DNA from 4 places in the Quadrisphaera setariae genome. Region 3 is predicted to be linked to each of the others. Evidence: predicted binding sites of a transcription regulator. Region 3 holds the regulator's gene; each other region holds the start of a gene.

The links. The regulator HrcA, encoded in region 3, represses chaperone genes, less so after heat shock. The targets are predictions, from matches to a motif close to GNTNGCACTCGGNNNNNCCGAGTGCNANC.
Region 1: a site for HrcA is predicted at 3,296-3,324, ahead of groES (co-chaperone GroES). Genes of this name have one in related genera too.
Region 2: a site for HrcA is predicted at 3,573-3,601, ahead of groL (chaperonin GroEL). Genes of this name have one in related genera too.
Region 4: a site for HrcA is predicted at 4,398-4,426, ahead of FMM08_RS09040 (FmdB family zinc ribbon protein). Genes of this name have one in related genera too.

The regions. Positions count from the first base shown of each region.
Region 1 is NZ_VKAC01000001.1:155,637-163,031, reverse strand. It holds gene FMM08_RS00885 (MerR family transcriptional regulator) at 1-263, opposite strand, end outside; gene FMM08_RS00880 (WhiB family transcriptional regulator) at 575-907, shown strand; gene groL (chaperonin GroEL) at 1,090-2,700, opposite strand; gene groES (co-chaperone GroES) at 2,862-3,155, opposite strand; gene FMM08_RS00865 (aldehyde dehydrogenase family protein) at 3,347-4,936, opposite strand; gene FMM08_RS00860 (amidohydrolase) at 4,933-6,303, opposite strand; gene FMM08_RS00855 (GMC family oxidoreductase) at 6,312-7,395, opposite strand, start outside.
Region 2 is NZ_VKAC01000016.1:60,644-68,038, forward strand. It holds gene FMM08_RS20875 (coiled-coil domain-containing protein) at 1-284, opposite strand, end outside; gene FMM08_RS20880 (SGNH/GDSL hydrolase family protein) at 359-1,189, opposite strand; gene FMM08_RS20885 (uracil-DNA glycosylase) at 1,213-1,899, opposite strand; gene FMM08_RS20890 (DUF3263 domain-containing protein) at 1,945-2,199, shown strand; gene FMM08_RS20895 (LytR C-terminal domain-containing protein) at 2,258-2,869, shown strand; gene FMM08_RS20900 (cold-shock protein) at 3,244-3,450, shown strand; gene groL (chaperonin GroEL) at 3,753-5,381, shown strand; gene FMM08_RS20910 (LacI family DNA-binding transcriptional regulator) at 5,476-6,489, opposite strand; gene FMM08_RS20915 (carbohydrate ABC transporter permease) at 6,511-7,356, opposite strand; gene FMM08_RS20920 (carbohydrate ABC transporter permease) at 7,353-7,395, opposite strand, start outside.
Region 3 is NZ_VKAC01000003.1:296,597-303,991, reverse strand. It holds gene FMM08_RS06705 (glycoside hydrolase family 15 protein) at 1-1,201, shown strand, start outside; gene FMM08_RS06700 (HIT domain-containing protein) at 1,205-1,552, opposite strand; gene FMM08_RS06695 (Gmad2 immunoglobulin-like domain-containing protein) at 1,651-2,253, shown strand; gene dnaJ (molecular chaperone DnaJ) at 2,261-3,397, opposite strand; gene hrcA (heat-inducible transcriptional repressor HrcA) at 3,451-4,491, opposite strand; gene FMM08_RS06680 (DUF3097 family protein) at 4,742-5,635, shown strand; gene FMM08_RS06675 (DUF4870 domain-containing protein) at 5,759-6,418, shown strand; gene hemW (radical SAM family heme chaperone HemW) at 6,396-7,395, opposite strand, start outside.
Region 4 is NZ_VKAC01000005.1:5,617-13,011, forward strand. It holds gene FMM08_RS09025 (DUF4011 domain-containing protein) at 1-1,973, shown strand, start outside; gene FMM08_RS22960 (hypothetical protein) at 2,026-2,175, shown strand; gene FMM08_RS09030 (hypothetical protein) at 2,279-3,022, shown strand; gene FMM08_RS09035 (RcpC/CpaB family pilus assembly protein) at 3,038-3,784, opposite strand; gene FMM08_RS09040 (FmdB family zinc ribbon protein) at 3,976-4,338, opposite strand; gene FMM08_RS09045 (potassium/proton antiporter) at 4,503-6,047, opposite strand; gene FMM08_RS09050 (5-formyltetrahydrofolate cyclo-ligase) at 6,189-6,806, opposite strand; gene FMM08_RS09055 (UTP--glucose-1-phosphate uridylyltransferase) at 6,854-7,395, shown strand, end outside.

The DNA of each region.
Region 1 (7,395 bases), on a different contig from region 3:
GCGGCTTCGGTGGGGTCGGTGCTCAGGGCGGTGGCGGCAGCGGTGACGGGCGGGACGCCCTCCAGCGTGAGCCGGCGCATCACGACGAGGCGGGCGAGGTCCTCGGGGGTGTAGCGGCGGTGCGAGCCCGACTCGTGCTCGCTGGGGCCGAGGCCGTACCGGCGGGCCCACGTCCGCAGGGTCGCGGGGGCGACGCCGAGGCGGCGCGCAGCTGCCGCGACGCCCAGCGACACGCCCGAGGGGGCGGCGTTGGGGGTGGGCACCCGCACAGTGTGGTCGGGTGGTCATGACGTCGCCACCTCGCCCCCCGCCCTGGCCACGAGCGGGTGAGCGGCGCGCGGGGCCGCTGGCGGCCCGAGGAGCACGGGTTGTTCACACCAACGGCCCAGGCAGAGGTCCTTGAACAACCCCTGACGCGGTTGTAGTGTCGTACCTGACGAGCCCGGAGCCACCTCGCGGTGGCTCTGAGCAGGGAGTACCCCCCTCGTCGCGGATCCACACCCGCGACGGGAGGTGTGCACCTGCGCGCTCCCCCGAACCGCTCGTGCCGCCCGAAGACCTCACGGAGGACCCCATGGCTGAGATCTCCCGCCTCCCCGGCCCCGTCGCCGACATCTGGGAGTGGCAGCTGCAGGGCTCGTGCCGCGAGCACGACACCAACCTGTTCTTCCACCCCGAGGGCGAGCGCGGCCCGGCCCGGCGCAACCGGGACGCCGCCGCCGTCGCCATCTGCTCCGCGTGCCCCGTGGTCGAGGACTGCCGCCAGCACGCCCTCACCGTCCGCGAGCCCTACGGCGTCTGGGGCGGCCTGACCGAGGACGACCGCGAGCGCATCTACGCGGCGCAGCGCTCCCGCCGCACCCCCAACCCGGTGGTGGCCGAGACCCGCATCGCCGAGGTCGGCTGACGCCGCAGGCAGCGCACGCCCGCGACGAGGGCCCCGGACCAGCTGGTCCGGGGCCCTCGTCGTCGTGGGCCCGGCCCCTCCGCCCGGCCCCCGCCCGACCTCGGGCGAACAGGAGGAGCCCCCCGGACCAGGCGGTCCGGGGGGCTCCTCCGCGCGCCCGGTCGCCCGGGCTGGGGATCAGATCAGTGGCTGTGCCCGTGGCCGCCGGCCGCGGGGGCCTCCTCCTCGGGCTTGTCCACGACGAGCGTGTCGGTGGTGAGGACCATCGACGCGATCGAGGCGGCGTTGCGCAGCGCGGAGCGCGTCACCTTGACGGGGTCGATGACGCCCGCGGCCACGAGGTCGACGTACTCACCGGTGGCGGCGTTGAGGCCGTGCCCGGCGTCGAGGCCGCGCACCTTCTCGACGGCCACGTAGCCCTCGAGGCCCGCGTTCTCGGCGATCCAGCGCAGCGGCTCGGAGGCGGAGCGGCGCACGATCTGCGCGCCGGTGGCCTCGTCACCGGTCAGCTCGAGGGCGTCGATGGCGGAGACGGCCTGGATGAGGGCCGAGCCGCCGCCGGCGACGATGCCCTCCTCGATGGCCGCGCGGGTCGCCGAGACGGCGTCCTCGATGCGGTGCTTCTTCTCCTTGAGCTCCACCTCGGTGGCGGCGCCGACCTTGATGACGCAGACGCCGCCGGCCAGCTTGGCCAGGCGCTCCTGCAGCTTCTCGCGGTCCCAGTCGGAGTCGGTGTTCTCGATCTCGGCCTTGACCTGGCGGACGCGGTCGGCCACGGCGGCCTGGTCGCCGCCGCCGTCGATGATCGTGGTGTCGTCCTTGGTGATGACCACGCGACGCGCGGAGCCGAGGACCTCCAGGCCCACCTGGTCGAGCTTGAGGCCGACCTCGGGGCTGACCACCTGCGCGCCGGTGAGGATGGCGATGTCCTGCAGGATCGCCTTGCGGCGGTCGCCGAAGGCGGGGGCCTTCACGGCGGCTGCGGTGAAGGTGCCGCGGATCTTGTTGACGACGAGCGTGGACAGCGCCTCGCCGTCGACGTCCTCGGCGATGATGAACAGCGGCTTGGAGGTCTGCAGGACCTTCTCCAGCAGCGGCAGGAGCTCCTGGACGGAGCTGATCTTGCCCTGCGAGAGCAGCACGTGCGCGTCCTCCAGGACGGCCTCCATGCGCTCGGAGTCGGTGACGAAGTAGGGCGAGATGTAGCCCTTGTCGAACTGCATGCCCTCGGTGAAGTCGAGCTCGAGGTTCATCGAGCTGGACTCCTCGACGGTGATGACGCCGTCCTTGCCGACCTTGTCGAAGGCCTCGGCGAGCAGGTCGCCCACGGTGGAGTCCTGCGCGGAGATCGTGGCGACCTGGGCGATCTCGCTCTTGTCGTCGATCTCGCGGGCGGTGGCGAGCAGCTGGGTCGACACGGCCTCGACGGCCTTGTCGATGCCGCGCTTCAGCCCGGACGGGCTGGCGCCGGCGGCCACGTTGCGCAGGCCCTCCTTGACCATGGCCTGGGCCAGCACGGTCGCGGTGGTGGTGCCGTCACCGGCGACGTCGTTGGTCTTGGTGGCGACCTCCTTGGCGAGCTGGGCGCCGAGGTTCTCGTACGGGTCGTCCAGCTCCACCTCGCGGGCGATGGTGACGCCGTCGTTGGTGATGGTGGGGGCGCCCCACTTCTTGTCGATGACCACGTTGCGGCCCTTGGGGCCGAGGGTCACCTTCACGGCGTTCGCGAGGGCGTCGACACCGCGCTCCAGGGCGCGGCGGGCGTTCTCGTCGAACTGCAGCTGCTTGGCCATGTCCTTCTTCCTGATGGCGTGCTGGTGGCTGACGGCGCGCCGACCGGCTGGCGGCGCGTCAGCGGGGTGCGGGACGGCGAACGCCCCGGGGCCCCCGCCGGACGGCGGTGGGGCCGCCGGGGCGAGCCGTGATCAGAGGTCGATCAGATCTGCGGTGTCGCTCAGGCGACGACGGCGAGCACGTCGCGCGCCGAGAGCACGAGCAGCTCCTGGCCGCCGTACTTCACCTCGGTGCCGCCGTACTTGGAGTAGATGACCTTGTCGCCGACCTTGACGTCGAGCGGCACGCGGTTGCCGTTGTCGTCGATGCGGCCCGGGCCCACGCTCAGGACCTCGCCCTCCTGGGGCTTCTCCTTGGCGGTGTCCGGGATGACGAGGCCGGATGCGGTGGTCTGCTCGGCGTCGAGGGGCTTGACGACGATGCGGTCCTCGAGCGGCTTGATGGAGACCGACACGGGCGGACCTCCCCTTCGCTGGTGGTGCGGAACGGACGGATGCGCGCGCCGGGGGGCCGGTGCGTCGTCGCGGGTGCCGCTCCGACCTCGGGCGCTGGCACTCTCGCGGGGAGAGTGCCAAGAAGGACAGTAGTGAGGCCGTCAGCACTCGGTCAACCCGAGTGCCAGCCCACCCCGCTGAGGACGCCCGCTCAGACCAGCGAGCAGACGGTCTTGCCCTCGAGGTAGCCCGCCAGTCCCTCCATCCCGTTCTCCACGCCCCACCCGGACGCCCGCCGGCCGCCCGTGACGAGCTCCGGGGAGAAGACCGCGTGGCAGTTCACCCACACCGTCCCCGCGCGCACGCCGTCGACCACCCGCTGCGCGGTGCGCAGGTCGCGCGTCCACACGCTGGCGGCCAGGCCGTAGTCGGTGTCGTCGGCCATGGCGACGACCTCCTCGAGGTCGTCGAACGGCGCTACGACCACCACGGGGCCGAAGACCTCCTCCCGCACCAGCGGTGAGGAGGGGTCGGCGCCGACGACGACAGCGGGCGCGAAGAAGCAGCCGCCGCCGGAGGCGTCCTCCACCGGACCTCCGGCACCCACCACCTGCGCTCCGGCCGCCACGCCGTCGGCCAGGCGCTGCGCCACCCGCGCCGCGTGCGCCGGGCTCGCGAGCGGGCCGAGCTGGGAGGAGGGGTGCAGCCCGTGCCCGAGCGCCTGCGCGGCGGCGTGCTCGGCGAGCGCCTCGACGAAGGCGTCGTGCGCGCCCCGCTCGACGTAGACGCGCGACCCGGCGACGCACACCTGGCCGGAGTTGGCGAAGACCCCGCGGGCGACGCCGGGCACCGCGGAGGCCGTGTCGGCGTCGGCCATGACGACGGTGGGCGACTTGCCACCCAGCTCCAGGGTCAGCCGGGGCAGGTGGCCGCCGGGACGTCCGGCGGACCTCACGAGGGCGCGCCCCGTGGCGGTGGAGCCGGTGAAGGCCACCTTGTCGACGCCCGCGTGCTCCGCGAGCGCCGCCCCGACCGCGCCGCCGCCGGTCAGCAGCGACACGGCCCCGCGCGGCAGCCCGGCCTCGCCGAGGGCCCGGGCCACCAGCTGGACGAGCCGCACGGACGTGAGGGGGGTGTCCTCCGCGGGCTTGAGGAGGACGACGCACCCCGCGGCGAGCGCCGGGGCGACCTTCATGGCCGCCATGAGCAGGGGCGAGTTCCACGGCGTGATCGCGGCGACCACGCCCACCGGCTCCTGCACGGTGCTCGCGACGAGGCGCGTCCCCGGCGTCGCGTACGGGGGCAGCGGCGCCGAGGGCCGGAACGTCGTCCCGGTGACCTTGGTGGCGGCTCCCGCGAAGTAGCGGAACTGCTCGGCGGCGCCGGCGACCTCCCCGCGGGCCGTGGCGAGGGTCTTGCCCTGGTCGAGCACCTCCAGCTGCGCGAGCTCCTCGGCGTGCTCGGCCAGGAGGTCGGCCACGCGCCACAGCAGCCGCCCGCGCGCCGAGGGCGCGGCCGCCCACCAGGAGCCGGCGCCCCGGTCGTCGAGGACGGCGCGGGCCGCCTCGACGGCGGGGCCCACGTCCGCGGCGGAGGCCTCGGCCACCTCGGCGAGCACCGCGCCGGTGGCCGGGTCGCGGGTGGTCCGGCGCTCCCCGGTCGCGGCGGGGTGCCACTCCCCCGCGGTGAACAGCCCCGCGGGCTCGGAGCGCCACGCGTCGAGCACGGCCCGCACGGGGGCGGACACCGCGCCCGCCGGCGCGCGGCCGCCGTCGACCAGGGCGGTGGGTGCTGCGCTCACCACGCCACCTCCGGGAGGCCGTGCTCGGCGACCCAGGCGTCGCGGCGCGCGAAGAGGCCCGGCGCGGTGGTGCGGGCCTCGTCGACCAGCTCGCCGAGGTCGGCGTGCACGAGCGCCCCGTCGCGGACGACCGGGGCGCCGTCCACCCAGACGTGGTCGACGTCGGAGCCGCGCACGGCGTGGACGAGGTTGTGGTGGACGTTGAGCAGCGGTCCGGAGGTGACCAGCGGCGTCATGCGCGGGGTGCGGGAGCGCACGGCCACGACGTCCGCCTTCTTGCCGACCTCCAGGGAGCCCAGGTCCGCCTCGCGCCCCAGCGCTCGGGCGCCGCCGGTGGTGCCGAGCGCGAAGGCGTCCCAGCTGGGCAGGGCGGCGGCGTCGAGGTCGCGCAGCTTGGCGAGGAGCGACGCCGTCTTCATCTCCTCGAAGAGGTCGAGGTTGTTGTTCTCCTTCTCGCCGTCCGTGCCGAGCCCGACGGCGACGCCGGCCGCGAGCAGCTCGCGCACGCGCGCGGTGCCGCTGGCCAGCTTCATGTTGCTGACCGGGTTGTGCACCACGCCGACGCCGCGGTCGGCCAGCAGGGCGATCTCGTCGTCGTCGAGCCAGACCGCGTGGGCCAGCACGGTGCGCGGGGCGTCGAGCATCCCCAGACGCTCCAGCGCGCGCACGGGGCGGGCGCCGTAGCGGCGCTCGAACTCCGCGACCTCGTCGCGGGACTCGCTGCAGTGCGTGTAGAGGCCCGTGCCGAGGTCCTCCGCCATGGCCACGGCGCGCCGCTGCGCGGCCTCGACGGCGTAGAAGGGGTGCTCCAGCCCCACCCACACCTCGATGCGACCGCCGGCGCCGCCGTGGTGGTCGGCGGCGAGCCGCTCGACGTCGTCGAGGGTGTCGAAGAAGTCGTGCCGCGGGTGCTCCGCGGCGTACGGGACCGCCACCAGCCGGTTGCCGAGCAGCTCCGCGGCGCGCGCGCCGCCGTGCAGGAACCGCCACATGTCGACGACGGTGGTGGTGCCCGCCAGCAGGCCCTCGGCGTAGCAGAGGCGGGCGGCCACCTCGGCCTCGTGGGCGGTGAGCACGCGGTGCATGGGGTCGATGTGGACCCTCAGCCACTCCCACACGGGCAGCTCCTCGGCGGTGCCGCGCAGCAGGCCCGAGTGGTGGTGGGCGTTGACCAGACCAGGCAGGAGCACGTGGTCGGGCAGGTCCTCCACGGCAGCTCCGGGGTGCTCCGCGAGGACGGCGGCCAGCACCTCCTCGCGCGGGCCGACGGCGGTGATGCGGTCGCCGACCAGCGCCACGGCGCCGTCGGCGAGCACGGTGTGCGCGGCGTCCCCCACGACGACGACGCCCGCGGCGAGCACGCGCACCTGCGCGCTCACGGTCGCACCGCCCAGGGTGCGAGCAGGTCGGCCAGGCGCTCCGCCAGCGCGACGACGGGTGCGAGGGTGTTGCACGTCGGCACGGTGGGGAACGCGGACGCGTCGGCCACCCGCAGGCCGTCCACACCGCGGACGCGGAGCTCGGGGTCGAGCACGGCGCGCTCGTCGTCCTCACGGCCCATCGCAGCGGTGCCGCAGGCGTGGAAGAAGGTGGTGCAGGCCAGGCTCATGAACTCCTCCAGGTCGGTGTCGCTGGTGGTGGGGCCGGCAGGGGGCAGCGGTGCCAGGCGCTGTGCGCCCAGCGCCGCGAAGACCGGCCCGTCGGCCAGCTCCAGCACGTCGCGCAGGCCCTGCCGCAGGGCCGCGCGGTCCGCCGGGTCCGCGAGGAGGCCCGGGTGCAGGTCGACGGCGCCGCCCGGGGCCAGGTCGCGGACCACGAGGTGCCCGCGGCTGCGGGAGCCCATCAGCCCGACCCCCAGCCCCACGAGGTGGGGGTCGGACCGGTCGAGGTGGTGGGCGGCGGCCACGGCGGGTGTGGCGCACGCCGCCTGGGTGACGAAGCAGTGCAGGTCGGGGGCGTCGCCGCGCGGGGAGCTGCTGCGCCAGTTCCACACCGCGCCGCCGCCGTTGTCGCGCACGGGCCCGCGGGGCTCGCGCAGCCGCAGCGTCACGCCCTCCAGCAGCGGGTGGTCCTGGAGGTTCCGGCCGACGCCGGGCACGGCGCTGGCCACGGGCACGCCGAGCCGTTCGAGGTCCGCGGGGTCGCCGACCCCGGACGCCAGGAGCAGGCGCGGGGTCTCGACCGCTCCGCCGCACAGCACCACCTCGCCGTCGCCGGCCACCGCCGTCCGCGCCGCCCGCCCGCCGACGAGGTGGACGACAGCGACGGCCCGGCCGCGCTGCACGTCGACCCGCAGCACCGGGCTGCCCGTGAGGACCGTGAGCGACCCGCTGACCGGCACCGGCGCGAGCGGCGGCAGCTCGCGCAGGTAGGCGCGTGAGGTGCTCCACCGCCGCGAGGCCCGCCCGCCCGCGCCGTCGTCCTCCGAGGCGGCCGTCAGCTCGGCCAGCTCGGCGAGC
Region 2 (7,395 bases), on a different contig from region 3:
AGGTCGTCCAGGTCGGGCACCGGGGCGCGCCGGCTGACCATCTGGGGCTGCGGCGCCTCCGAGGCGACCGCCTCCTCGGGGGAGCGTCCCCAGCGGCGCCGCTCGGAGCGGGGCCGCTGCGGAGCGTCGGGCAGCCCCGAGGTGTCGACGGGCCCGCTCAGGGCGGCGTGCGGGATGCCCGCGGGGGAGGTGGAGCTCAGGAGGCTGCCCTCGGGGACCTCGGGCACCACGGCCGTCGCACCCCCGGCAGCACCGGTGGTCCGCTGCGGCCGGTCCGTCCTCATGCAGCCGATGGTGGCACGCAGCCGCCGTCCGGGACGGGCTTTCGCGCTTCGTCGGAGCGTCGTGTCGCGGCCGGTCAGCGCGCCAGGGGCAGGGGCTCGGGCCGCTTCGGGGCCACGCCGTCGCCGCTCGAGCGCCCCTCGAGGCGCCGCCGCACCCACGGGGCCAGGTGGGCGCGCGCCCAGGCGGCGTCCTGGCCGGCGCGCGCCAGGCGTCCGGGGGAGGGCTGCGGCGGCAGCGGTGAGGCCCACTCCTGCTCGGCCGCCCCCAGATCGCCGCCGTGCAGCCCCCGCACGGTGGCGGCGGCCAGCAGGGCCACCCGCTCGTGGCCCTCCGGCGCCAGGTGGATCCGGTCCGGGGCCCACATCCGCAGGTCGTAGAGGGCGCGCATCGACCACAGGTCCATGACCAGCGCGTCCCAGCGCTGGGCGATGCGCCACAGGTGGAGGTTGAAGGTGGCCACGCGGCCGCGGGTCATGCGCACCACCGGAAGCCCGGCGGGGTCGAAGCCGGCCGCCAGCAGCACCTGGGCTCCGGCGGAGCGGGCGGCGCCCACCGCCTCGTCCAGCGCGGCGGCCAGGGCGTCGACGTCGACGCTGGGTCGCAGGATGTCGTTGCCGCCCGCGCTGATGCTGAGCAGGTCAGGGCCGAGCTCGAGGGCGCGGGGCAGCTGCTCGTCCAGGACCTCCCGCATCCGCTTGCCGCGGACGGCGAGGTTGGCGTACTCCAGGCGCGAGCCCGCGCCGCGCGCGTCGTCGTCGAGCAGCTCGGCGAGCCGGTCGGCCCAGCCGCGGTGGCGTCCGGGGGAGGCCGGGTCGGGGTCGTCGATGCCCTCGGTGAAGGAGTCCCCGACGGCGACGTACCGCCGGTACGTCGGCGCGGGTCCGCGCGCGGGGTCAGCAGCCACCCGCGCACGCTAGCGCTCGTTGCTCAGGGCAGCGACCAGTCGACAGCAGGTGCGCCCTGCGCGCGCAGCGCCTCGTCGACAGCGGTGAACGGGCGCGACCCGTGGAACCCGCGCGAGGCCGACAGCGGGCTCGGGTGCACCCCCGTGATGACGGCGGTCCCGGCCAGCAGGCCGGCGGCGGTCTGCGCGTCCCGCCCCCACAGCACCGACACCAGCGGCCCGCCCCGGGCGGCGAGCGCCCGCACGGCGGCGTCGGTGACGCGCTCCCACCCGAGCCTGCGGTGCGAGCCGGAGTCGCCGGCGCGCACCGTGAGCACCCGGTTGAGCAGCAGCACGCCGCGCTCCGCCCAGGGCGACAGGTCCCCGGTCGAGGGGGCCGGGAGCCCGGTGTCCGCCACGAGCTCCTTGAGCAGGTTGCGCAGCGTCGGCGGCAGCGGCCTCACGTGCGGTGCCACGGAGAAGGCCAGCCCCACCGCGTGGCCGGGCCGGGGGTAGGGGTCCTGGCCGAGCAGCAGCACCCGCACCGCATCGAGCGGCTGCTCGAAGGCGCGCAGCACGTGCTCGGGCGCCGGCAGCACCTCCTCGCCGGCGCCGCGGCGCGCCGCGAGCTCGGCCTCCAGCCGGAGCAGGTCCTCCTCGACCGGGGCGAGGGCGACCCTCCAGCTGGGGTGGACGGCGGCGAGCGGGGACGGCGCGGCGGGGGTCGGCACGGGCCCACGCTGCCCTGCCGCGGCGCGCTCTGCCAGGGTGGGCCGGTGGCGCTGTCGCAGCGGGACCTGGCGGTGCTCGCCCTCGAGCGGCGCACCTTCCGGCGCCGGGGCGAGAAGGAGCAGGCCGTCCGCGACGAGCTGGACATGTCGGCCACCCGCTACTACCAGCGGCTCAACGCCCTCCTCGACGACCCGGAGGCCCTGGCCGCCGACCCGGTGCTGGTCGGCAGGCTCCGTCGCCTGCGCGAGGAGCGCACCGCCGGGCGGGACCTGGACGTCGGCCCCGCCCCCGGGAGCTGACGCGCCGCGTCACCGCGAACCGCCCTCGCGGCGACCTCCGAGCCCGTACCGTCGAGGCGTGAGCTCGCCGTACCCGCGTGACGACTTCGACGCCGTCACCCCGCCGCGCGACGGCCGCCGCGGTGCTCACCGCGCCGCGCCCAAGCGCCCCGGCGGTGTCCTCGCCCCGGTGGTCATCGCCCTGGTCGTCGTGGCCGCCGGAGGCGCCGGCTACGTGGCGCTCACCACGGTGGGGAACCCCGGCTCCAGCGCCAGCGCCGCCCCCGCCGCGGGCGGTGACCAGGCCGCCGCGCAGGACCCGGCCGCCTCCGCCGACCCGGCCGCCGGCGGTGCGCCTCCTGCCGCCTCGCCCGCCTCCTCCCCGGAGGCGCCGCCCAGCGCCAGCCCCACGGCCTCCTCCGAGCGCAGCGCACCGGTCGTCGTCCTCAACGGCACCGGGACCTCCGGACTGGCGGCGAAGAAGGCCGCGCAGGTCGAGGCCGACGGCTGGGAGGTCGCCAGCACCGGCAACGCCACCGCCGCGCAGCGCTCGGCCCACAAGACCACGACCGTGCTGTACCCCACCGCCGCGCTCGAGGGCGCCGCCGAGGCCCTCGCGGCGCAGGTGGGTGCGAAGACCGCGCTCGACGCCCAGGCGCAGGCCGGCTCGCTGACCGTCGTCCTGCGCTGAGGCGCCCTCCGCACGTCCTCCCCCGGTGGGACAGGGGGACGGAGGGGCTCCGGACGGGTGCGGCGGCCTCGGCGGCGGCCTCCGCGACGGCTGTTCGCAGGTCGCACGCCGGAAGCGGTGCCCGGAGCGGGCCGCTGGGCGCCGCGCCCCGGCGCCGTCCCGCTGCCGGGGCGCCCTGACCTGGCCTCGGACCTCGCTCGGGCGGCTCGCCGACCGCTACCCTGCGGACCGGTCGATCAGTTCAGTGGCGACAGGACTCCTCCAGCACGAACGCCAGGGGGGCCGCACGGGGGCCGCGAGGCCCACGGACTCCAGACCCGGGGTCGGGCGCACTGCCCCTCCCCGACCACCGCACCGCTGCAGGAGCACGCACCATGGCACTCGGAACTGTGAAGTGGTTCAACGCTGAGAAGGGGTTCGGGTTCATCACCGTCGAGGGTGGCCCTGACGTCTTCGTCCACTGGTCCGCCATCCAGATGGACGGCTACCGCTCCCTCGAGGAGGGACAGGCCGTCGAGTTCGAGATCGGGCAGGGCCAGAAGGGCCCGCAGGCCGAGGCCGTCCGCCTCGCCGGCGCCTGACCAGCACCCCACGCGCCCGCGACGGCGCCGTCCCCGCGAGGGGGCGGCGCCGTCGCTGCGTCCGCGAGGGTCGTCCGGGTGCAGCGTGTTTGCACTCGGACGGTGAGAGTGCCAATCTGGTACCTGGCACTCGGTGACCCCGAGTGCCAGCACAGGACCTGGGAGCCCCGAGCTCCCCGGCCGTGCTGGGCGAGCCGCAGGCCCCCGGGTGCAGGCCCGGAGCGCAGGCGGCGTCCGTCGCGGGCGCCCGGCCGGCCGGCAGCACCACACGAACCGCCACCCGTTCCGGAGGAGCACCGCTCATGGCGAAGACCATTGCCTTCAACGAGGAGGCCCGCCGCGGTCTCGAGCGGGGTATGAACACCCTCGCCGACGCCGTCAAGGTCACCCTCGGCCCCAAGGGCCGCAACGTCGTGCTGGAGAAGAAGTGGGGCGCCCCCACCATCACCAACGACGGCGTCTCGATCGCCAAGGAGATCGAGCTCGAGGACCCGTACGAGAAGATCGGGGCCGAGCTCGTCAAGGAGGTCGCCAAGAAGACCGACGACGTCGCCGGTGACGGCACCACCACCGCGACCGTCCTGGCCCAGGCGATGGTCCGCGAGGGCCTGCGCAACGTCGCCGCCGGCGCCAACCCGATGGCCCTCAAGCGCGGCATCGAGAAGGCCGTCGCGGCCGTCTCCGACCAGCTGCTCGCCAACGCCGTCGACGTCGAGACCCGCGAGCAGATCGCCGCGACCGCCTCGATCTCCGCCGCTGACCCCGCCATCGGCGACCTCATCGCCGAGGCGATGGACAAGGTCGGCAAGGAGGGCGTGATCACGGTCGAGGAGAGCAACACCTTCGGCCTCGAGCTCGAGCTCACCGAGGGCATGCGCTTCGACAAGGGCTACATCTCGCCCTACTTCGTCACCGACGGCGAGCGCATGGAGGCGGTCCTCGAGGACCCGTACATCCTCATCGCCAACTCCAAGATCTCCTCGATCAAGGACCTGCTGCCCCTGCTGGAGAAGGTCACCCAGTCGGGCAAGCCGCTGGTGATCATCGCTGAGGACGTCGAGGGCGAGGCCCTGGCCACGCTCGTCGTCAACAAGATCCGCGGCATCTTCCGCTCCGCCGCCGTCAAGGCGCCCGGCTTCGGCGACCGCCGCAAGGCGATGCTGCAGGACATCGCGATCCTGTCCGGCGGCCAGGTCATCTCCGAGGAGGTCGGCCTCAAGCTCGACACCGCGGGCCTGGACCTGCTGGGCCGCGCCCGCAAGGTGGTCATCACCAAGGACGAGACCACCATCGTCGAGGGTGCTGGCGACGCCGACCAGATCGCCGGTCGCGTCAACCAGATCCGCTCCGAGATCGAGCGCAGCGACTCCGACTACGACCGCGAGAAGCTGCAGGAGCGCCTCGCCAAGCTCGCCGGCGGCGTGGCCGTCATCAAGGCGGGCGCGGCCACCGAGGTCGAGCTCAAGGAGCGCAAGCACCGCATCGAGGACGCCGTCCGCAACGCGAAGGCCGCCGTCGAGGAGGGCATCGTCGCCGGCGGCGGCGTGGCCCTCATCCAGGCCGGCTCCAAGGCCTTCACCGACCTGCAGCTCTCGGGTGACGAGGCGACCGGCGCGAACATCGTCAAGGTCGCCATCGAGGCCCCGCTCAAGCAGATCGCCGTCAACGCCGGCCTCGAGGGCGGCGTCGTGGCGGAGAAGGTGCGCAACCTCCCCGTCGGCCAGGGCCTGAACGCCGCCACCAACGAGTACGTCGACATGGTCGGCTCCGGCATCATCGACCCGGCCAAGGTGACGCGCTCGGCGCTGCAGAACGCCGCCTCCATCGCGGCGCTGTTCCTCACCACCGAGGCCGTCATCGCCGACAAGCCGGAGAAGGCCGCTGCGGCCCCGGCCGGTGGCGACGGCGGCATGGGCGGCATGGACTTCTGATCCCGCCGCTCAGCCAGCTCGGCTGAAGCCCGAGGGCGGCACCCCTCACCGGGGGTGCCGCCCTTCGTCGTCCTGCTGACCGCTCCAGCCGGCCTCAGACCGGTGGGGGAGCGGTGGAGGCCCGCACCTCCAGGTGCACCGGCACGACGGTGGTGCCGGTGAGGTGCCGTCCCGGCTGGGCGATCTCCTCCAGGAGGATCCGCACGCAGTGCTCGCCGACGGTCTCGAAGTCCTGGTGGACGGTGGTGAGCGGCGGCCAGTAGTCGCTGGACTCGGCGACGTCGTCGAAGCCGACCACGGAGACGTCCTGGGGCACGCGCCGGCCCCGCTCGTGCAGGGCGCGCAGCAGCCCGAGGGCCATCTGGTCGTTGGCGCTGAACACCGCCGTCACCTCGCCCGGGGGCAGGCCGGCCAGGAGGTGCCCGGCGCGGTGACCGGACGCGGAGGTCCAGTCACCCACCACCGGTGGGGGCACCGGGCGCCCGGCGGCGCGCAGCACCTCCTCCCAGGTGCGGGCGCGCACCTGCGCGGCGCGGCTGGTGGGCGGCCCCGCGAGGTGGTGGACGGTGCGGTGGCCCAGCTCCAGCAGGTGCTCGACGGCGGCGCGCGCGCCGGCGGCCTGGTCGGTGTCGACGCTGGGGAACGGACCGGGCACGGCGTCGGTGGTGACCAGGGGGAGCCCCGGGCGCACCGCCACGTCGAAGCGCTCGAGGAGGTCGGCCTCCACGAGGACCAGCCCGTCGACCTCGGAGGCGGACAGGGCGGCGATGCCGCTGTCGACCCGCGCCGCGGTGGCCTCCTCCAGGCTCAGCAGCTGGATGGCGCGCCCCGCGCGGCCCGCGGCCTGGGTGATGCCTGACAGGGAGCGGACGTCACCCAGGCGCGAGACGGAGAAGACCAGGACGCCGATGGCCCCGTAGCGCCCGGTGGCCAGGGCGCGCGCCGCGGTGTTGGGCTGGTAGCCGATGGCCTTCAGCGACTCCAGCACCCGGGCGCGCGTCTCGGGGACGACGCCCTCGTGGCCGTTCACCACCCGCGAGACCGTCTGCGCCGAGACCCCCGCGGCCGCGGCGACGTCGGCCAGGGAGGGGCGGTCGCTCCTGCGCACCCCCCGCGGCCGCGGGGACACTCAGGCCCCGCCCATGCCGGTCTCGGCGACGCCGCGCACGAGCCAGCGCTGGAGCACGACGAAGACGACCAGCACCGGCACCAGGGACAGCAGCGCCGCGGCGAACAGGCCCGTGTAGTCGAAGGTCTGCGCGGTGAGGAACTGCGACAGGTACACCTGGACGGTGAGCGCGCCGCTGCCGCTGCCGGCGACGACGAGCGGCCACAGGAACGCGTTCCACGCGCCCACGAAGCCCAGCACGGTGAGCGCCGAGGCGAAGGCGAGCGAGTTGGGCACCACGATGCGCACGAAGACCCCCAGGTGGCCGAGGCCGTCCAGCTTGCCCGCCTCCTCCAGCTCCTTGGGGAAGGCCAGGAAGAACTGGCGGAAGAGGAAGACGTTGAAGGCGCTGAACAGCGTAGGCACCACGAGGCCCTGGAGGGAGTCCACCCACCCGAGCTTGGCCACGATGATGAAGTTGGGCAGGAAGGTCGTGGCGCCCGGGATGAGCAGCATGAGCACGGTGAGGGCGAACAGCGGCTGGGCGAGCCGGTGCGGGATCCGCGCCAGCGCGTAGCCCGCCATCGCCGCGACGACGATCTGCCCGACGGTCATGGAGACGGCCATGAGGCTGCTCGTGATGATGGCCGTGGTGAAGGACGGGTCCTCCAGGACGCGGCCGAAGGCGCTCCAGTCGGGCTGGGACGGCCACAGGACGAAGGTCCGCGACGCGATGTCCGCCGGGGAGGAGACCGCCGTCTTGACCATGATGTAGAAGGGCAGCAGGAACAGCAGCCCCAGCACGGCCAGCACGGCGTAGCGCAGGGCCAGCAGGGCCCCCGCGCCCGGGCCGCGGACCCCGGTCACGAGGGGGTCCCGGTGCGACGGGCGCGGCGCGACCGGCGC
Region 3 (7,395 bases):
GATGCCCTCGGGGCGGGCCGTGGACGCCGGCATCGACAGGACGGCGGACAACTGGCGCGCCTACTCCCGGACCGTCTCCTGGGACGGGCCGTGGGAGGCCGCGGTGCGCCGCAGCGTCATGGTGCTCAAGCTGCTGCTGCACGCGCCCAGCGGGGCGATGGCCGCCGCGGCCACCACGTCGCTGCCCGAGGACCCGGCGGGCGGCAAGTGCTGGGACTACCGGTTCGCGTGGGTGCGCGACTCCACCTACGCCCTCGAGGCGATGATGCGCTTCGGGCTGCGCGAGGAGCCGCACGCCGCCGTGAGCTGGCTCCTGCGCACCATCCGCGAGCGCGGCACCGCCCCCGACGTCTTCTACGCGCTCTCGGGCGAGGTCCCCCGCGGCGAGGTGCAGCAGATGCAGGCGCCCGGGTGGCGCGGCGCGGGACCGGTGGTGCGCGGCAACGCCGCCTCCTCGCAGCTGCAGCTGGGGGTCTACGGCGACCTGTTCAGCATCCTGCGCCTGTACGTGGACGGTGGCGGGGCGCTGGACGCCGAGACCGGCCGGCTGCTCGCCTCCACGGCCGACGTCGCCTGCGACCGGTGGCGCCAGCCCGACGCCGGGATGTGGGAGCTGCACACCGCCCGCCACTACACGAGCAGCAAGATGGGCTGCTGGCAGGCCCTGACCCACGCCGTCCACCTCGCCGAGCTCGGCCAGGTGCCCGGCGACCCCTCGCGCTGGCGGTCGGAGGCCGAGCTGGTGCGAGAGTGGGTGGCCGAGCACTGCTGGTCACCTGAGGTGGGCGCCTACACCTGGTACCCCGGCACCGACCGCCTCGACGCCTCGGTGCTGCTGCACGCGGTCAGCGGCTTCGACCGCGGGGAGCGCATGAGCTCCACGCTGGACGCGCTGCGCCGCGAGCTGGGGCACGGGCCGCACCTGTACCGGTACACGGGCGCGGCGGCCGAGGAGGGCTCGTTCGTCGCGTGCTCGTTCTGGATGGTCTCGGCGCTGCAGCTGTGCGGCCGCGGCGAGGAGGCCCGCGCGCTGATGGAGCAGCTGGTGGACGGCCCGACCCCGGTGCTCAACGACGTCGGGGTGCTGGCTGAGATGGTCGACCCGGCCACGGGCGACTGGCTGGGCAACCTGCCCCAGGCCCTGAGCCACCTGGCGCTCGTCAACGCCGCCGTCACGGTGCACGAGCACGCGGGGCGCTGAGCCTCAGCCGGGCGGCCAGCCCATCGGCCGCCCGCCGAGCACGTGCCCGTGCACGTGGAAGACGCTCTGCCCCACGCCCGCGCCGGTGTTGAAGACGAAGCGGAACTGCCCGTCGCCCAGCTCGGCGGCCACGCGCGCGGCGGTGCCGGTCAGCTCGGCGAGGGCCTCGGGGTCGGCGGCGGCGAGGGCCGGCACGTCGCGGTGGTGGTCCACGGGCACCACCAGCACGTGCAGCGGGGCCTGCGGGTCGAGGTCGCGGAAGGCGACGACGCGGTCGGTGCGCGCCACCACGTCTGCGGGCACGTCGCCGGAGGCGATGCGGCAGAAGATGCAGTCGGGGTCCTGGGCCACGCGCCGACCGTACCCAGCGGGTGACGATCGGGTCACCCGGCCGACGCGGTCGGCGCGTTCCACCCCCCGCGGACCGCTCGCAGCGGTAGGAACGGGGCATGCCAGCCCAGACCCGGACCCAGCACGCGCGCCGCACCACCGCGGGTACGACCGCCCGTCGCACCGCCCGCCTCGCGGTCCGCACGGCCGTCCCCGCCGCCGCCCTCGCGCTCCTGCTGGCCGGGTGCGGAGGGCAGGCCTCCCCCGAGACGGAGCCGGTCGGCGGCGGCACCAGCAGCGCGGGCGCGTCCGGCACGAGCGCTCCGCCGTCGTCGTCCTCCAGCGCCACGACCACGGCGAGCGCGTCCGCGGCCACCGCCGCGGGGCCGGCGGCCACCGGGACCGGCAGGTCGGCGTCGGTGGTGATCACCGCCCCCACCGAGGGCGAGCGGCTCCCCGCCGGCCCGATGGGGATCGTCGGCCAGGGCTCGGCGCCCGAGGGCACGCTGCTCTACAGGATCACGCAGGCCGACGGCGCGGTGCTGTCCGACGGCTACACCGACGCCGGCGCCAACGGCCAGGTCGGCGACTTCTCCATCCCGCAGACCGTGCAGGAGGGCACCTGCACGCCGTGCACCGCCGAGGTCTGGGTGCCCGACGAGTCCGCCGGTGAGGGCACCGTCCCCACCGGCGCCGCCAAGGTCACCTTCACCGTCGGCTGACGCCGGCCTAGCGGCCGGAGAAGCCGCGCTTGAGGCGGGAGAACACCCCGCCGGAGGCCGGCGACAGGCGCCCCTCCGGGCGCTCCTCGCCGCGCAGCCGCGCCAGCTGGCGCAGCAGGTCGGCCTGCTCGTCGTCCAGGCCCCTGGGCACCTGCACGTCGATGTGGACGTGCAGGTCCCCGCGGCCACCGGAGCGCAGGCGCGCCGCGCCCAGGCCCCGCAGCACGACCACCTCGGCGGGCTGGGTGCCCGGGCGCACCTCGACCTCGCGCATGCCGTCGAGGGTCTCCATCTCCAGCACCGTGCCCAGCGCCGCGGCGGTCATCGGCACGGGCAGCGTGGCGTGCAGGTCCTCTCCGCGGCGGGTGAACAGGTCGTGCTGGCGCTGGACCACCTCGACGTACAGGTCACCCGCGGGGCCACCACCGGGGCCGACCTCGCCCTGGCCGGACAGCTGGATGCGGGTGCCGGTGTCGACACCCGCGGGCACGCGGATGGTCAGCGTCCGGCGGCGGCGCACGCGGCCGTCACCGGCGCACTCGTTGCAGGGGTCGGGGATGGTGGTGCCGTAGCCGCCGCAGGCGGGGCACGGGGAGGTGGTGAGCACCTGGCCCAGCAGCGACCGGGCGGCGCGCTGCACCTGCCCCTGGCCGTGGCAGACGTCGCAGGTGCGGACCTGCGTGCCCGGCGCGGCGCAGTTCCCGCCGCAGGTCGGGCAGACGACGGCGGTGTCCACGGTGATCTCGCGCTCGGCGCCGAAGACCGCCTCCGCGAGGTCGACCTCGAGGCGGATCAGCGCGTCCTGGCCCGGCTGCGCGCGGGGCACCGGGCCGCGGGCGGCACCGCCCCCGCCGCCGAAGAAGGTGCCGAACAGGTCGCCTAGGTCGAAGGCCTGCGCACCGCCGGGGAAGCCGCCGCCCCCGAAGCCGCCGGGACCGCCGGAGCTGCCGGTCGCGTCGTAGACGCGGCGCTTGTCGGGGTTGCTCAGCACCTCGTAGGCGGCCGAGACCTCCTTGAAGCGCTCGCCGGCGTCGGGGTTGACGTCCGGGTGCAGCTGGCGGGCGAGCTTGCGGTAGGCCTTCTTGACGTCCTCGGTGCTCGCGTCGCGCGGGACCCCGAGGGCGGTGTAGTGGTCGGTCGGCACGGGTCAGATGCTCCTGAGGAGTCGGGAGGGGTCGGCGGACGAGCCGGGGCGGCTCACCGCGCCAGCACCCTGCTGAGGTAGCGGGCGACGGCGCGCACCGCGGCGATCGAGGTGGGGTAGTCCATGCGCGTGGGACCCAGGATGCCCAGGCGGGCGACCACCTCGCCGCCCGAGCCGTAGCCGGAGGCGACCACGGCGGCGTCGGACAGGCCGCTGTGCACGATCTCGCGGCCGATGCGCACCGAGACGCCGCTGGCGGGGTCGTCGGCCATCTCGGCGAGCAGGCGCAGCACCACCACCTGCTCCTCGATGGCCTCCAGCACCGGCGCGACGGAGGCGGAGAAGCCGCCCGCGCCGCGCACGAGGTTGGCGGTGCCGGCCAGCACCATCCGCTCCTCGCGGGTGGCGTCCAGCGCCGACCGCAGCGCACCGGCCACCGCGGCGGCGGCCGCGGCGTCCTCGGGACGGGTGCTGGCGACGAGGGCGTCGAGGGCGGCCACGGCCTCGTCGGCGCGACGGCTGGCGGTGGCTGCGTTGAGCCTGCCGCGCAGCTCGGTCACGAGGTCAGCGGCCACCTCGGGGGCCTCGGGTGCCACCTCCACGGAGCGCTGCTCCACGCGGCCGCTGTCGGTGATGAGGACGAGCACGAGGCGCCGCGGCGCCAGCTGCACCAGCTCCACGTGCCGCACCCGGGCCCGCGCCAGGGACGGGTACTGGATGACGGCCACCTGGTGCGTCAGCTGCGCGAGCGCGCGGACCGTGCGCTCGAGCACGTCGTCGAGGTCGACCGGCTGGCCGCCCCCGCCGAGCAGCCTGTCGATGGCGCGCTTCTCCGCCGGTGACAGCGGGCGCACGGCGGGCAGGCCGTCGACGAACGCGCGGTAGCCCTTGTCGGTGGGGACGCGCCCGGCGCTGGTGTGGGGCTGGGCGATGAGCCCCTCCTCCTCCAGCGCCGCCATGTCGTTGCGGATGGTGGCCGGGGAGACCCCGAGGGCGTGCCGCTCGACCAGCGCCTTGGAGCCGACCGGCTCCTGCGTGGCGACGTAGTCCTCGACGATGGCCCGCAGGACGGCGAGGCGCCGGGGCTCGGTCACGGTGCGTCCCTCCCTGCTGTCGACGGTCCTGTCGGTGCTGCGGCGCCTCCGGTGCGGCGGGCCCGGCACGGGCTCTGGCACTCAGCGGCGCGGAGTGCCAATCCTACGCCGTCCGGCCGGAGGCGCAGGTAGCGTCGATCGGGTGCCGACTCCCCCGACACCCCCGCGCCGGCCCGCGTCCGCACCTCGCTCGGCGCCGCCCGCGTCGTCGTCCTCAGCGCTGTACGGGGGGTGGGGCGCTCGGGAGCCGCTGCGCCGCGGCGACACCGTCACCGACCCCACCACCGGCCGCCGCCGCGCCCGCGCCGCCAGCCGCGAGGTCCCCGCGTCCCCCGGCCTCGTGGTGGAGGACGTCGAGACCGGCTGGAGCGGCGCCGTGGTGCGCGTCGAGAAGGCCGGCGGCGTGCACGTGGTGGTGCTGGAGGACTGGAAGGGCCGCACGCGCTCCTTCCCCCTCGGCGCCGGGTTCCTCGAGGAGGGCCAGCCCGTGAGGCTCGTGCCACCGGTCGCTCCCCCCGCCGCCGCCCGGACGGCCTCGGGGGCGGCCCCGCTGCGCCCGGGCCGCACCGCCAGCGGGTCCTTCGCCGTGGAAGGGGCTCGGGCCCGCGTGGCCCGCGGGTCGCGGATCTGGGTGGAGGGCAAGCACGACGCCGAGCTGGTGGAGAAGGTCTGGGGGGACGACCTGCGCGTCGAGGGCGTCGTCGTGGAGGGCCTGCAGGGCGTGGACCACCTCGCGGCGGCGGTGGCGGACTTCCAGCCCGGTCCGGGGCGGCGCGTCGGGGTGCTCGTCGACCACCTCGTGACCGGCTCCAAGGAGACCCGGCTCGTGGCGGACGCGCTGAGGGCGGCGCCGGGCGCCGCCCAGCACGTGCTCGTGGTGGGCCACCCCTACGTCGACGTGTGGCAGGCCGTGCGCCCGGCGCGCCTCGGCCTGGACGCCTGGCCCGTGGTGCCGCGCGGGCGCCCCTGGAAGGAGGGCGTGCTCGAGGCCCTCGGCTGGCCGCGCGAGACCCCCGCCGACCTCGCCCGCGGCTGGCAGCGGGTGCTGGCCAGCGTGCGGACCATCGCCGACCTCGAGCCGACGCTGTCCGGGCGGGTGGAGGAGCTCATCGACTTCGTCACCGGGGACCAGCTCGACCGCTGACGCCTCGACCGAGCAGGACGACGACGAGGGCCGCCGTCCGGGCGTGTGGCGCTGGTGCCGCGCCCGCGTTTCCGAGACGCTGGGGGCGGGTCCGCGGACAGCCCCGGGCCCTGAGGAGGAGAAGTGCCCGAGCAGCACGGCCGGCCGTCCGACCAGCCTGACCAGCCCGGAGAGGTGCCACCGCCGCAGCACGGGCAGTACGGCAGCGGCTACGGCGAGCAGCCCACCGAGCCCGGCACCGCGACGGCGCCGGGAGCGTCCGCCCCGTCCTACGGCCAGCAGGCCCCGCCCTACGGCCAGCAGCCGCCGCCCCCGCAGCAGGGGTACGCGCACCCGGGGCAGCAGGGGTACTCCGCGCCCGGCCCGCAGCAGGGCCACCCGCAGTCCGGGTACCAGCAGCAGGGCCACCCGCAGCAGGGCTACGCCCTCCCGGCGGAGATCAGCCCGCAGGACCAGCGCCTGTGGGCGTGCCTGGCGCACGTGTCGTCGATCGTCAGCTCGATCATCGGGCTGACCTTCGTGGGCCCTCTGGTGATCTACCTGGTGCTGAAGGACCGCGGCCACTTCGTCCGCAGCCAGGCCGCCGAGGCGCTGGACTTCCAGATCCTCGTGAACGTCGTGTTCCTGGCGCTCGGGGTCGTCTCCGTGGTCACGTTCGGCCTGGGCCTGCTGCTGTACCTGCCGGTCGGGGTCGCGGCGCTCGTGTTCGTGATCATCGCGGCGGTGAAGGCCAACCAGGGCGTCGACTACCGCTACCCGGTCAACTGGCGGCTCGTGAAGTGACGCCGGTGGCGTCGTCGTCCTGCCCATCCCAGCCGAGGAGGGCGCGGACGACGGCGTCGGCCAGCAGGCGCCCCCGCAGCGTCAGCCGCAGCCGCGGCTGGTCGGTGTCGGGGGCGCCGTCGCGTGCTGCGCCGGTCGCCGGGGGTTCCAGCAGGCCGTCGGCCACGAGGCGCGGCACCTGCGCGAGCCCGGCGGGCGGCACGAGCGCGGTCGGCAGCCCCTCGGCCAGGCGGACGCCGAGGAGCACGGCCTCGACCGCGCGGGCGTCGTCGTCGAGGACCTCCCGGCCCACCGCGGGGCTGGTGCCGGCGGCCAGGCGGCGGGCCCACGCGGCGGGGTGCTTGGCGTTCCACCAACGGACTCCGCCGACGTGGCTGTGCGCACCGGGGCCTGCGCCCCACCAGTCCTGGCCGCGCCAGTAGGCGACGTTGTGGCGGCAGGCGTCGGCGGGGGTGCGCGCCCAGTTGCTCACCTCGTACCAGCCGTAGCCGGCCTCGCGCAGGACGGCGTCGGCGAGCTCGTACTGGGCGGCCTCGTCGTCGGGGTCGGGCGCGGGCAGCTCGCCGCGGCGCACGCGGGCGGCCATGGCGGTGCCGTCCTCCACCACGAGGGCGTAGGCGGAGAGGTGGTCGGGCTCGCAGGCGAGCGCGGCGTCCAGGCTGGTGCGCCAGTCGTCCAGCGACTCCCCCGGCGCGCCGTAGATGAGGTCGAGGCTGACGGCCAGGCCCGCCTCGCGGGCCCAGCGGACGGCCTGCGGCACGCGGGCGGGGTCGTGGGTGCGCTCGAGGACGGCGAGGACGTGCGGCACCGCCGACTGCATGCCGAAGCTGACGCGCGTGTACCCGGCCTCCGCGAGCTCGGCGAGCGAGGCGGGGGTCACCGAGTCGGGGTTGGCCTCGGTGGTCACCTCCGCACCCGCGGCCAGGCCCAGGTGCTCACGCACGGCGTCGAGACCGCGGGCCAGGTCGGCGGCGGGC
Region 4 (7,395 bases), on a different contig from region 3:
CGCTGACCCCCCTCATCGACGCCACCGCCCCGCCGTCGCAGCGCACGTCCGGGCCGCGCTACGGCGTCTTCGAGAGGCGCCGCCTGGAGCGCGCCGCGCGCGAGCTGGTGCGCCCCGGCGTGGTGCTCGACGACCTGCACGGGGCGCTGCTGGAGGCGGAGCGGTCCCGGCTCGACTGGGAGGCGTGGCGAGCGGAGGACGCCGCCGGCGCCCCGCCCCGCGTGCCGCAGGGCGTGCCCGCCGCCGAGGTGGTGCTCGACCAGGTGGTGGCGCAGGTCAGCGCCCTGTCCGCGGTTCTCGCGCCGACCACTGGCGGGGGAGCCCTCGCCGACGAGCCCTGGCACGCGCTCACCGAGCGCCTCGGTGCGCTCGTGGCCGACTCCGGCACCCTCGCCGACCTGCCCCAGCGCGCCCAGCTGCTCGCGGTGCTCGAGCGCCGCGGCCTGGTCCCGCTGCTGGAGGAGGCCCGCCGCCGCGGCCTCGACCCCGACCAGGCCGTGGTGGAGCTGCGCCGCTCCTGGTGGCGCTCGGTGCTGGACACCCTCGTGGCCTCCGACCCCGCGCTGGGCGCCCTCGACGCGGTCGGCCACGCGGAGGCGAGCGCCGCCCTCGCGGCGCGCGAGAAGCACCGCCGCGCCGCGGCCGTGCACCGCGTGCGCGGTGCCACGGCCCTGTCCGCCAGCGCGCCGTGCCGCGTCAGCGGGCCGCTGGCGCTGTCGGTGGAGCTCGCCACCCAGCGCCGCTACGACGTCGTCCTCGTGCTGGCCGCCCACCGCGTGGGCGTGCCGGAGGCCCTGCTCGCGGCCTCTGCCGGGCGCCAGCTGGTGGTGGTCGGAGACCCGGGCGGCCCCACGCCGGTGCGCGTGGCGCCGCGTCGCGCCGACGAGGCGCCGCTGCCGCGCGGCACCCGCCGCAGCGTCTTCGACGCCCTCGAGCAGGTGCTGCCCACCGTGCGCCTGGCCTGGCAGCACCGGATGCCGCTGCAGCTGGCCGCCCTCGCCGCCGCGGTGCCCGGCACCACCACCGGTGAGAACGCGGTCCCCTGCCCGCCCGGGCGGCAGCCCGTCCGGCTGCGCCGCGTCAGCGACGTCACCGGCCGCCCCGACGCCGACGGCGTGGTCAACAGTCCCGACGGCGAGGTCGCGGCGGTGGTGGACCTCGTGCTCAGCCACGTGCGCGACCACCCCAACGAGTCGCTCGCGGTGGTCGCGCTGACCCGGCCGCACGCGCGCCGCATCGCGGACGCGATCCGCTCCGCGCTGCCCGCCCGCCCCGAGCTCGCGGCCTTCCTGCGCCGCCGGCGCCGCGAGAGCTTCGTGGTGACCGACGTCGAGCGCTGCGCCGACACCGTCCGCGACGCCGTCGTCTTCTCGGTGGGGCTGGGCGTCACGCCCCTGGGACGGTTCGTGCACCGCTTCGGCCCCCTCGACGACGCCGACGGCCACCGTTGGCTCGCGTCGGTGCTCACCCGCGCCCGCAAGCGCCTCACCGTGGTCAGCTGCGTGGCGGGGGAGGTGCTGGAGGCCTCCCAGTGCACCTCCACGGGCGCCTCCTCCCTGCGCCAGCTGCTGCTCTCCCTGGAGGAGCCGCCGGCCGCCGACCCGCTGGAGCCGCTGCGCGCCCACGGCCAGCGGCGGGCGCCGCTGACCGAGCCCCCGGCCCCCGACCCGCTGCTGGCGCGCCTGTCCGACCGGCTCGCCGGCCGCGGTGCGCGAGCGCTGGTCACCGGGACCGTGCCCGACGTCGTGGTGCTCCCCGCGGGGGCCGACGGACCCGCGGTGGCCGTCCTCACCGACATCCCCGCCGGCACCGACGACGATCCCGTGGGCGACCTCGTCCAGCGCGAGCTGGTGGTGCCCGAGCAGCTCGGCCACCTCGGCTGGGGCGTGGTCCGCGTCAGCGCGCGGGAGCTCTTCGACGACCCGACCGGCCCCGTCGCGGCGGTCCTGCGGGAGCTGTCCAGCGGTGCCTGAGCCCGGCTCGTCCGTGGGTGGGCGCCGCCCGGGGCGCGCTCGGCGCCGCGTGGTGGCCCCTCCGACCGGCGCCCCCGGCGAGGAGGTCGAGGTGCCGGCGCTGCGCGAGCCGGGCCCCCGCGCCGCGGGGTCCGAGGACGCGCGGCGCTGGGCCGCTGAGGCCGAGCGCCTGCTCGCCGACCGCCCGCCCCACTGGGGCTGACGGCGAGACGCGCCGCCAGCCCCTTCTCCTCGCGATCACCGCGGGTCACCGTGCCGCGATCGCGACGACGACGTCGGCGCTCCCTCGAGCACAGGGTGGTGTCATGAGGACGAGGCGCTTCCGAGGACGACTGGCGGCGGCGGCGGCGGTGGTGGCGCTCGCCGCCGTCGGGCTGACCCCCGCGGCGGCCCAGGCCGCGGAGGGTGACAAGAACGACCGCGTCGTCGAGCAGTGGTACGTCGACTTCCTCCAGCGCCCCGCCGGCCAGTCGCAGGCGCAGGCCGGACGGCAGTTCTGGACCGACAGGCTCAACGCTGGGGACTCGCGCCTGCGCATCCTCGAGTCCATCCAGAGCTCGCAGGAGTTCGCCGACGTCACCGTCGGCGGCTACTACCGCAAGTACCTGGCCCGAGCCGCCGACGACCGCGGCGCCGACTTCTGGAAGAACGGCGTGCGGGCCGACATGGAGCCCGAGTGGGTGGAGCAGAACATCCTGGCCTCCCAGGAGTTCGCCGACAGGTCGGGCCGCAACCCCGTCGACGAGTGGTACGCCGCCGTCCTCGACACGTCCGGCACCGACCCGGCGAACGCCGGCGAGGAGGAGTACTGGGTGGCCCGCGCCAAGCAGGTCGGCTCCCTGACCGCGGTCCGGGAGATCTGGTACTCCGGCGAGGCGGTGGACGAGCGGGTGCGCGCCGCCTACGCGGGTCTGCTGGGACGCACCGGCGGCTCGGTCAGCACCAACGAGGTCGACTACTGGGACAAGACGGCGGTCGCCGGGCGGCTGGCCTTCCAGGACCAGATCGCGACGTCGGACGAGTACGCGGCCCGGGCCCAGACCCGCTGAGCCCGACGCCCTCGGTCAGGCGGCCCGGGCGAGCACCACGCCCCCGTTCGCCGTGGCGGCGGCCACGCGGGCGGCGGCGTGGTCGTCCAGGGCCAGCACCACCGCGGTGCCGCCGCCCCCGCTGGCGAGCAGCCCCGTGGTGAGCGGGTCGCTGCTGACCACGAGGACCGTCGCGCTGCGCACGAGCACGCCGTCGGGCTGCGGCGCGCCCTCGTCGTCGTCCTCAGCGGGCAGCGGCGGGCCCTCCGGAGAGGCCGCGAGCACCGCCACCCGCGCGCCCGGCACCACCAGGCCGTCCGGCAGCGGTGAGCTGACAGCCACTGGCACGGCCACCTGACCGGGGGCGAGGGAGGCGAGCAGGTCGCCACCGGAGAGCCTCACGTCCGTGATGACCTCACCCCGGCGCACCGGGGCGGCCAGGCGTGCGTCCGCCGCGCGGCCGTCGGCGCCCGCGTCGGCGGGGGCCAGCGCGCCGGACGGCACCGCCGAGGACGGCAGCGTCGCCGCTCGCGAGCCCGCCGCGACCGGCGACCCGGCCGGCAGGTCGTCGGTGGCCACGAGCACCTGCACCCCGTCGACGGCGTCGTCCTGGGGCACCAGCGCCATCGCCACCAGACCCGTCGCGCAGGCCAGCAGCAGCGCGGCCAGCGGCCTGCGCGAGCGGCGCAGCACCCGCCGGAGCCGACGCCGGCCCGCGCCCTGCGCGCGCGGGGACGGGGTGGCGTGCTGGCGCTGGGGCGGTGGCCAGGTGGCGGTGGTCATCACCGGAGCGTCACGGCTGCTCAGCACGCGCCGCTGGGACCGCCGCCGAGCCTGTGGACAGCGCGGCTGCTCCAGCCCCCTGTGGGCGCGCGACAGCACGAGGTCGTCTGCGTGCGACAGCACGAGGTCGTCTGCGTGCGACAGCACGACGCCCCGCCCGGTGGGTCACCGGGCGGGGCGTCGCAGGAGCGTCAGGACGACGAGGAGCTGCTGCTCGCCGGGGTCGAGCTGCTCGAGGAGGTCGAGCTGGAGGACCCGCCGCTCGCGGGCGTCGAGGACGAGCTCGAGGAGCTGTCGCTGGAGGACGAGCTGGAGCCGGCCGAGCTGGAGCTGCTCGAGGAGGAGCCGGAGGAGCTCGACGAGCCGCCCTTGCCCTCCGAGCGGGAGTCGGTGCGGTAGAAGCCGCTGCCCTTGAAGACCACGCCCACGGCGTCGAAGCGCTTGCGCAGGCGGCCGGAGCACTCCGGGCACTCCGTCAGCGCGGCGTCGGAGAACGACTGCCGCACCTCGAGGCTGTGGTCGCAGGCGGTGCAGGTGTAGGCGTACGTGGGCACGCTGGGGCTCCTCGGTTCACGACGACGACGGGCCACCGGGGGTGCGGCCCGCGCGAGGCGCTGGCACTCCGGCTGTCCGAGTGCCAATGCTAGCGCCGCGGGGCCGTCCGCGATTCCCTCACCGCCCACCCGGCCCACGGCGCCGTCCCGCTCGACCGACGCGCTCAGGACCCCGTGCGCTCCCGGCCCGGCGCGGGGCGCAGCTCCGGCACGCGCGCGGCCCCGGGCGCCCGCCACGCGGCCAGCCGGCCGCGCTCGGACAGGGCGAAGAGGCGCTCCTCGGTGAGCTCGCGCACCCCGGAGACCGCCACGACCAGCAGGTCGTCACCGCGCTGCAGAGTGGTGGTGCGGGTCGGCACGCGGGCGCGCCCGTCGCGCACGATCAGGGAGACCTCGGCGCCCTCGGGCAGGCGCAGCTCGAAGACCTCCAGGCCGTGCAGGTGCGAGCCAGGGCCGACCTTGACCTGCAGCACGTCGGCGCCGATCTCCTCCAGCGGGCTCGACTCCACCTCGAGGTCGCGCACGGCAGGCTCGCTGATCCCCAGGCGGCGCGCCACCCACGGCAGCGTGGGGGCCTGCACCAGCGTGAAGGCCACCACCAGCACGAACACCATCTCCACCACGCCCTCGGTGCCGGGCACGCCGGCCGCGGCGGGCACCGTGGCCAGCACGATGGGCACCGCGCCGCGCAGGCCGCCCCAGCTCAGCAGCACCTGGTCGCGCAGGGGCACCTTGAACCACGACACCGACACGAGCACCGACAGCGGCCGGGCCACGAGCAGCAGGGCGAACCCCACCACGAGGGCGGGCACCACCTGGTCGGGGATGTCGGAGGGGGAGACGAGCAGCCCCAGCAGCACGAACAGCCCGATCTGCGCCAGCCAGCCGACGCCCTCGGCGAAGCCGCGGGTGGCCGGGCGGTGCGGCAGCTCGGCGTTGCCGAGCACCAGCCCGGCGAGGTAGACGGCGATGAAGCCGGAGGTGTGCAGCTCCGCGCTCAGCCCGTAGGCGAGGGCGCACACGGCCAGCACGGTGATGGGGTAGAGGCCGGAGGCGGGCAGCGCCACGCGCCGCAGGCCCAGCGCCCCCAGCCAGCCCAGCGCCAGGCCGATGGCCGCGCCGCCCACCAGCTCCGCACCGGCCTCGAAGACCAGGAAGCCCCACCCGTGGGAGGACTCCCCGCCCAGCACGGCGGTGAGGGAGACGACGGCGATGACCACGGGCGCGTCGTTGAAGCCCGACTCCGCCTCCAGCAGGCCCCCCAGCCGGCTGGGCAGCGGCGCGCGGCGCAGCACGGAGAACACGGCGGCGGCGTCGGTGGAGGAGACCACCGCCCCCAGGAGCATCCCGGTGGCCCAGTCGACGTCGAGCAGCCAGTGCGCGACGGTGCCGATGACGACGATCGAGACCACCGTGCCGAGGGTCGCCAGCAGCGCCGCCGGGGCGATCGCCTGCCGGACCGAGGCCCACCGGGTGGTCAGGCCGCCTTCGGCGAGGATCAGCACGAGCGCGGCGTAGCCGAGCACCTGCGTGAGGTCGTAGTCGTCGAACTGGATGCCCAGCCCGTCCTCGCCGAGCGCCACGCCGAGCGCGAGGTAGAGCAGCAGCGACGGGGTGCCGGTGCCCACCGACAGCCGCACCGCGAAGACGGCGACCACCAGCACGAGGGCGCCGACGAGCACGGCGACGTTGAGGTCGTCGACCGTCATGGGGCCTCCCGTCGAGGTTCCGGCGGCGGCCGTGCGGCGCGCGAGGTGGGGTTGGGCGAACCGTACCGGCGCGCGGCCCCCTGATCGCGACGATCACGCCAGATCGGTCAGCCGTCGGTCAGCCGTCGGTCGGCTCGTCGGTCAGCGCAGGCGCGTCCACCCCGCTGGCGTGAGGGCGGCGTCCACGAGGACGTCGTGGGGCTCGCGCGGCAGCGCGCCCGCCGGCAGCAGCTCGGGCTCGCGCACGACCGCGGCGAGCCACGGCCTCTCCGGTGCGCCCTCCGGCGGCAGCAGGGCCAGCGTCCGGTCGTAGTGGCCGCCGCCCTGTCCCAGCCGCGTGCCGCTGCGGTCCACCGCGAGCGCCGGCAGCAGCACCACCGCCGCGCCCTCCAGCCCCTCGGGGCGCGACCCGCTGCCGGCAGCGCTGTCGACGCCGTCGACCTCCCACGCCAGCGGGGCGTCGCCCACGACCACCGGGAGGAGGACGACGACGCCCCGCGCGGCCAGCGCCGCCCGCAGGCCGCGGGTGCCCGGCTCGGTGGGCAGGGAGTCGTACAGCGCCACGACGGCGCCGGGCGCCAGCGCCACCAGCGGCGACCCCTCGGCCAGCGCTGCGGCGGCGACAGCGGCGTCGAGGCCGCAGCGCTCGTCGTCGTCGAGGCGGCGCCGGGCTGCGCGGACCTCGGCGCGCAGCGCCGGCTTCCCGGCCGTCGTCCGGGTGGCCCTGTCCACCGGGTGGCCCTGCGGCGCGTCGTCCACGGTCGCCGATCCTGCCTCGTGTGGCGCCGCCCCGATAGCCTCGACGCATGAGTCCTGCTGGCACGCCTGCTGGTCCGCGTCCGATCCGCAAGGCGGTCATCCCCGCCGCGGGCCTGGGCACGCGCTTCCTGCCCTTCACCAAGTCGACGCCCAAGGAGATGCTGCCGGTCGTCGACAAGCCGGCCATCCAGTACGTGGTGGAGGAGGCCGTCTCCGCGGGCCTGACCGACGTGCTGCTCGTGGTGGGCCGCACCAAGCGGCCCCTGGAGGACCACTTCGACGTGGTCCCCGAGCTGGAGCAGAACCTCGCGGCCAAGGGCGATGAGAAGAAGCTCGCGCTGGTGCACGAGACCACCGAGCTGGCCGACGTGCACTACGTGCGCCAGCACCAGGCCAAGGGCCTCGGCCACGCCGTGCTCACCGCCAAGGCGCACGTGGGCTCCGAGCCCTTCGCGGTGCTCCTGGGCGACGACCTCATCGACGAGCGCGACCCGCTGCTCGCCCGCCTCGTGGAGGTCCAGGGCCAGCACGGCGGCTCCGTGGTGGCGCTGCTGGAGGTGCCGCGCGAGAACGTGGGCATGTACGGCTG